3 regions of the Peribacillus sp. P4_B1 genome follow, and region 1 is predicted to be linked to each of the others. Evidence: riboswitches for the same ligand, from Rfam matches in the RefSeq annotation. Region 1 holds a riboswitch; each other region holds the start of a gene.

Evidence for each region. A riboswitch is a leader RNA that binds a small molecule or an ion and turns the genes downstream of it on or off. The one in region 1 is predicted to bind thiamine pyrophosphate.
Region 2: another riboswitch for thiamine pyrophosphate. It lies ahead of AC1DVK_RS11675 (ABC transporter substrate-binding protein); the one in region 1 lies ahead of thiT (energy-coupled thiamine transporter ThiT).
Region 3: another riboswitch for thiamine pyrophosphate. It lies ahead of tenA (thiaminase II); the one in region 1 lies ahead of thiT (energy-coupled thiamine transporter ThiT).

Annotation. Positions count from the first base shown of each region.
Region 1 is NZ_JBFUHM010000018.1:31,598-33,867, reverse strand. It holds gene AC1DVK_RS12495 (universal stress protein) at 1-297, shown strand, start outside; gene thiT (energy-coupled thiamine transporter ThiT) at 382-960, opposite strand; TPP riboswitch at 1,070-1,171, opposite strand; gene AC1DVK_RS12485 (cation diffusion facilitator family transporter) at 1,407-2,270, shown strand, end outside.
Region 2 is NZ_JBFUHM010000016.1:91,016-93,285, forward strand. It holds gene AC1DVK_RS11670 (protein-glutamine gamma-glutamyltransferase) at 1-680, opposite strand, end outside; TPP riboswitch at 949-1,058, shown strand; gene AC1DVK_RS11675 (ABC transporter substrate-binding protein) at 1,192-2,196, shown strand; gene AC1DVK_RS11680 (thiamine-binding protein) at 2,208-2,270, shown strand, end outside.
Region 3 is NZ_JBFUHM010000013.1:11,429-13,698, forward strand. It holds gene AC1DVK_RS09680 (ECF transporter S component) at 1-566, opposite strand, end outside; gene tenA (thiaminase II) at 580-1,263, opposite strand; TPP riboswitch at 1,400-1,528, opposite strand; gene AC1DVK_RS09690 (hypothetical protein) at 1,721-1,891, opposite strand; gene AC1DVK_RS09695 (NADH:flavin oxidoreductase) at 2,118-2,270, opposite strand, start outside.

The DNA of each region.
Region 1 (2,270 bases):
GAAGTCGAACAACCAGAAATTCAAATGGTCAATAACACCCCTTCCGCCGTTGAGAGTAGTGTTCAGAACGCAGAAAGTAATACGTTGAGATTGCTAAGTGAATGTCAAGTCAAGGGGAAATTCGAGATATTGGAAGGACATGCGCCAGATAGCGTATGTGAATATGCGGCAAGAACTGCTGCCGACCTCATCGTTGTAGGCAATAGCGCTAAAAGCGGTTTGGAAAAATTCTTTCTTGGCAGTACAAGCAGCTCCATTGCGAAAAACGCACCCTGTTCGGTATTCATTGCAAAATGAGGATTGAGCCGTTTCGCCCTGTAAGACTCAATTTGCTTAATCTCCGAAAAAAGCCGAATTCTTTATAGAATCCGGCTTTTTTTGTTAATAGGCTTTTTTCAGTAATACACTTGAAGCAGCCGAATATAACATCATCACCACAAGGGCCGATAAAATAAAACTGATCAGCATATAAGTCCCATTATAAATGAATGAATAAATCACTACTGGCTGTCCTTTTGGAGCTGCAGAGCCAAAAAACACGATTCCGGATATGAAATGACACAGAAACCTCAGAAAACTGCCCAAAAACATGCCGCCAATCCCATACCACTTCGCTTTGGAACGCTTTTCCTTTTTATAGCTATTTACAAACTTATTCATGAATACACCGGATATCCCGACAACCGTAAAGGCAAGATAATAATCAATGAAGCCTTGAATCGGCGTGCTGATCCATGCTGTACCACTGACGATCTGCAAAAGCCCAAGTAACAATCCGGTTAACATACCACCTTTGATGCCCCACCGATATGCCATCAGAAAAATCGGTACCATGGCTATTGAAATCGAGCCTCCTTGCGGCCAGATTCTTGAAAAAATGAATCCAGAAACCAAATCCAGTAATAAAGCCAGTGAAGCAAAAATGGCAACCTCTGTCATGAATAACGTTTTATTTTTCATCATGTCTCTCCCTTCTCCAAAAATGAAAAATGTCCATGAGTTCCCTCCCTGCCAGATTTTGCACAAACAAAAAAGCAACACCGGGGCGGTAATGGATGCCCAGTATTGCTTGTATCCAAAACCACATCCCTACGCTAGTGTTAACTATCAGGTTCATAGGGTCTGAACTCAACCGTTCACTCTCAGCCTTTTGGCTCCCCTTGTGGAAGTATTTAATTTTCGATCCTCGGTTAGAATATACTACTAGTTTCTATAAAAGACAACTTAAAGAAAATGTCATATCATAAAAACTTACCACTCCCATATTTATGGAGGTACCCTTTCTTTTAACCAACTTCAATACATCTGCAATTAACCAGGTTAGATGGCTAAATGCAACAACTTTTCTATAGACTCACTAAGGTTTGTTTTGATATCTTTTAATTTACACCGGGGAGGGATTAGACATGGATAAACATTCGATTTCAGCTGAAAAAGGCGCCTACATAAGCATTGCCGCTTACATATTCTTGTCTGCTCTTAAATTGTCATTCGGTTATTTCGGTGATTCTAAAGGGCTTTGGGCAGATGGTTTAAATAATACGACCGACATCATCGCTTCCATAGCCGTATTGATTGGTTTGAAAATTTCGAAGAGACCTCCTGATGATAATCATTCATATGGTCATTTACGGGCAGAAACCATAGCCTCGCTGGTAGCTGCCTTCATCATGATTACCGTGGGCATCCAGGTTGTTTACAGTGCTATAGAATCCTTCTTCCAGCAAGATTCAACAACCGTTCCAAATATGCTGACCGGTTATGTCGCTCTTTTCTCTGCAATCTTCATGTACGGAATCTACCGTTATAACTTAGCGTTAAGTAAAAAGATCAACAGCTCTTCCATCTACGCCGTTGCACAGGATAATCGTTCCGATGCCCTTGTCAGTGTTGGTGCTTTTATAGGAATCATCGGTACTAAGATGGGAATCCCTTGGCTGGATGCGATAGCTGCTGCTGTAGTAGGGATCATCATCTGTAAAACGGCCTGGGATATCTTCCGTGATGCATCCATCTCTTTAACCGATGGTTTCGACGAGCAGCTCCTGCAAAAGATCGGACAAACCATTATACTGACAGAAGGCGTTAAGGACATGAGTGAAATTAAAGCCCGTATGCACGGAAGTGAAATCCTGCTCGAAACTACCGTACATGTTAACCCTCTTTTGACCGTCATCCAAGGTCACGATATTACGGTTAAAATCGAAGAGAATCTTTTGAAGGAATATAACATCCAGCATGTGATCGTTCACATTGAACCATATGCATTT
Region 2 (2,270 bases), on a different contig from region 1:
GCTGAGATGGCGGCATTCGGCTTTCTATTGCTATTTAGTTCATCGATGATACCCTGTGCATTGGTAATCCCGATCCCGTGGCCATAAAAGAGGTCTTCTCCTAATAATATTGCATTCTCACCTTGCCATTCAGGTGTTTCCTCATCGTGATCAGGGTTTTTGAAGTAAAGGCAATCCCCTGGTAAATAATCCGTTCCTTGATGAACATGAAGAGCCATATTCTTCGGAGGGCGCCAGTCATATAGAAATAGGCTTGAAAAAAGATAGTCGAAATTCCTAGGGCCGATTAAATCCAAAATGGCCTTTAAAAAAGTGACGACTATCGCTGTACCGCATTCGAAAGCGTAAAGCGTTCCATTCAAGAAAATGTCCAGGAGTGCAACATGAGGGGCAATCCCTGGCTGAAGGGTAAAAGTGCCATCCTTTGAAAGGCGCCAATATTGTTTATTGGATGCCGATTCCTCAAGTGTGGAAAATTCTGCATCACTTTTATCCAACGCAAAAGCTGCCTCGATGACTCGGTGCCTCAGTTGTATATCGAAATTAAGGTATCCAAAGCTCCGATATTCAAAAATGTTAGAATCTTCCGCTAGCAATTGGAGAATTTCAAGCGATTTAGCAGATGCTATACCTGGTTGGATGTGACTGACATCTAATAATTTGTGATTAATCTTTATCATGATCATATCCACCTTTTGCTTTTGAAATTAAGGGCTTATAAAACCAGTACACAAAAAATGTCCACAGGTTATGCTCATTATATGAATACCTGCAAGGAAATGACTCTTTGAACGTGTCAGGCACGTAAACGAGAATGATTGGAATGGCATGATGTTTTGCTAGATATCCTTTAACGCAAGGGAAACCTTTCCAATTGTTGAGAAGAAGCAAATTAGTATTCCTTTTTCTCCATGAATTGATATAATGGGAGAGAAAAGTTCATATGTGCGAGAAATGTAGGGGGGCCAGTACTGCTGGCTGAGATTGCGTCCTTTAGATGCTGACTCTTTGAACCTGATCTGGATGATGCCAGCGGAGGGAACATATTATTACTGACTTTCTGTTTTGTATGTTAAACGTCCGAATTCATCTTCGGGCGTTTTTTGTTTTTTACCGGTATTGGAATGGACCCTGGCGCCCCATTATGGTTTCGGCATATGGATCTTATATGATGTGTAGGAGGATAATAGTTTGAATAAATTCTTACCACTGTTAACTTCGTTGTTCCTTTTGGCTGGATGTGGGGCAGGCGGAACTAATGAAAAAGAAGAATCATCTAAAAAAGAAGGCAATAAAGAATTAAAAAAGGTATCGGTCGTGCTTGATTGGACACCGAATACAAACCATACAGGATTGTATGTAGCCAAGGAAAAAGGGTATTTCAAAGAACAAGGTCTGGATGTGGAAATTATCATGCCAGGCGAAGCTGGAGCTGATAAACTTGTGGCTTCAGGGAAATCTGAATTTGGCGTGAGCTACCAGGAGGGCATTACGCAGGCCCGCGTGCAAGGCGTACCGATTGTTTCGCTAGCTGCTGTCATCCAGCATAATACCTCTGGATTCGCTTCACCTGCGGCAAAAAACATTAAAACTCCCAAGGATTTTGAAGGGAAAACGTATGGTGGCTGGGGGTCTCCAGTTGAAAAGGCCATTATTGATTCACTTATGAAAAAAGAAAATGCCGATGTAAATAAAGTGGATATAGTGAATACAGGGGACACAGATTTTTTCACTTCAGTTAAAAGGGATATAGATTTCGCCTGGATTTATTATGGGTGGACAGGTATCGAGGCTGAGTTGCGGAATGAAAAGCTTAATATGGTTTACTTAACCGAATACTCTGATAAGCTTGATTACTATACGCCTGTTTTGACAACAAATGAAAAGATGATTAAAGAGGATCCTGAGACTGTTAAAGCATTCGTTCATGCAGCTTCGAAAGGGTACCAGTTTGCAATTAAGAATCCTGATGATGCAGCGGACATATTAATTAAGTCTGCACCTGATCTAGATCCAAAACTAGTGAAGAAAAGCCAGGAGTGGCTTGCAGATAAGTATCAGGATGATGCTCCGCGTTGGGGTGAACAAAAGCTTGAAATCTGGAAGAATTACAGTGATTGGATGAAGGAAAATAAGCTTCTTGAAGGTGATTTCAATCCTGAAAAGGCATTTACCAATGAATTTTTACCAAAATAGGAGGAAATACAATGGCCAATTCATTAATTAGTATACAAATCATTCCTAAAGGGGAAAATGTCATCCCCATGGTC
Region 3 (2,270 bases), on a different contig from region 1:
GCATAATCTTTACTTGAAACTGGACGAACTAGATTAGTTACTCCTGTTGCTTCCAGGACTTTAACTAGATAATAAGCAGTTACACCTGCAAAGAATATGGAACCCACAAACCTCGCTATCATGAATAACGATAAATTCCAAAGAGTGAGAGCACCTATTTCCCCGTAGGCAAAATCCATTATTACTGATGCAAGGCAGGAAGCTATCGCAGCTAAAACGGCCACCGGCATATTGAATTTTTTATATTTGAACGCCATGAATACCAGTTCAGCGAACAAACCTTGGACCACCCCATATAAGAGTACGGACAGCCCCCATGGTGAACCTAGAAAGAATTCACCTGAAGCTGCAGCTATCTCTGCCAGAAGTGCCACACCCGGTTTCCGTAAAATCAAAAAGGCGACGGGGCCAGCTATAAACCACATTCCATAAATAAGTTGATCTAGATGTAATCCTAATGGTTTAACGGAATAATAAATCGAACCCCAAAGGATATAAACGATTCCAAATGCTACGGAAATCACGATCGTGACTAATATATCCGTTAATTTCAATCCTTTTTTCATGTTTCAATCTCCTTTATACTTCTAGTATTTCCTTATGCACAGGCCATGTCTCTAAACGATAAGCCATTTCCCAAAATGAGTACTCATATTGGCTGCTAAGGATAAAATGCTCCTTCATTCTTTCCTTATCTTCATCTGTTACCTTTTCAGCAATCTCATCAAGCCTGGCAATTTGTTCTTCTACCAAAGAGCGGAACCACTCTCCGCCGTAAGCTGCTATCCATTCTTGATAAATCGGCTCTTCCGGTTTACACTCTTGCAGCTTTTCACCTATTTCATAATACAGCCAATAACATGGCAAGATAGCCGCAATAACGTCACCTAAATGTCCAGAATATGCCGCACGATACATATGGGAAGTGTAAGCATAGGCAGTCGGGGCAGGTTTGAAACTTTCCCGTTCTTCTTTGGTGATGCCTAATCTCTCAGAAAAATTTTCATGAAGCTTCAACTCCGCTTCATATGTTCCCTGTGCGTGGCCGGCAAGCCTGCTTGTTGTATGTAAATCTGTAGCCTTGACTGCTCCTAAAGCTTGAACTCTAGCAAAATGAGATAAATAATAGGCATCCTGCTTGACATAAAAACGAAAACACTCTATTGGCAATGTGCCATCTCCTATTCCTGCAACAAACGGGTGATTAAAGCTAGCTTCCCAAATATGATCAACTTCCTGGCGGATTTCCTCTGAAAACTTCATGTCCATTACCTCCAAATTCTATTTTTTTATGAATGATACGGATAAAAGCCTTTTATAACCCCTTTTTTTTGCAAATAAAAAACCACTTTCTTTAACGTAAAGAAAGTGGTTGTACTTGAAATAATACAGAAACGTATTTTCCCAGACCCCACTTCCCTACGCTGGTATAAACCAGATCAGGTTCTAAGGGTCTTAAAGTCATACTTTAATCTCAGCTTCTCAGGTAAAATCAGTTTTTACCTATAAAGCACCCCTAGTGGTACAAATTGTATATATATTTCATTTGCCTTTATATTAACACGATAAATCCAATTGTCAAACGTATTAGAAAAGTTTTCAATCAAAGATGTTCATTATTAATCTTTTGGATTACTAGTCTTTCAATCTTCTAATACGCTAAGGATGAAGAAAAGAGGATGCCGCAGCCCCCCATTCTCTATGGAATAATAAGATACTCTTATCCTCTTTTTTTAAGGCTGTTTTCACATACTTTGTTGCTATTTACCAGGTAGTGAGTTGTGGTTGATTTCCCCTCCAGATGCTCGCTTTCCGCGGGGCGGGCGGTGCTCCCGCAGGAGTCTCGCACTTCCGCTCCAATCAACCTTAAATAGTTTCGTTTTAAAAACAACAATCTTTACGAAAAGAGTCTTTTTTAAAGACAGACATAACAAAATATTATGCATCAAAGTATTGGATAGATTGGATCTCTTAATTTGAATTCATAGTTTTCGTCTACAGTCCCTACAACTTTATCGCTGTCATAAATCTCCATATGCTTCGCTGTGCGGCAATCGTATAGCACTTTTATCCATAAACTCCAGAATGTATCTTGTGTTAACTAATCAAACGGAGGCTTAATGAAGTGTTCTCACTGACTCAGATGTAAAGGGAACCAATTCAGCTGTTCGGCCGTCACGAATCTTGTTTACCCAAGCAGGATCAACCATTAATGCCCGACCCACGGCTACCAGATCAAATTCTTCACGTTCAAGCCTTTCGATTAACCC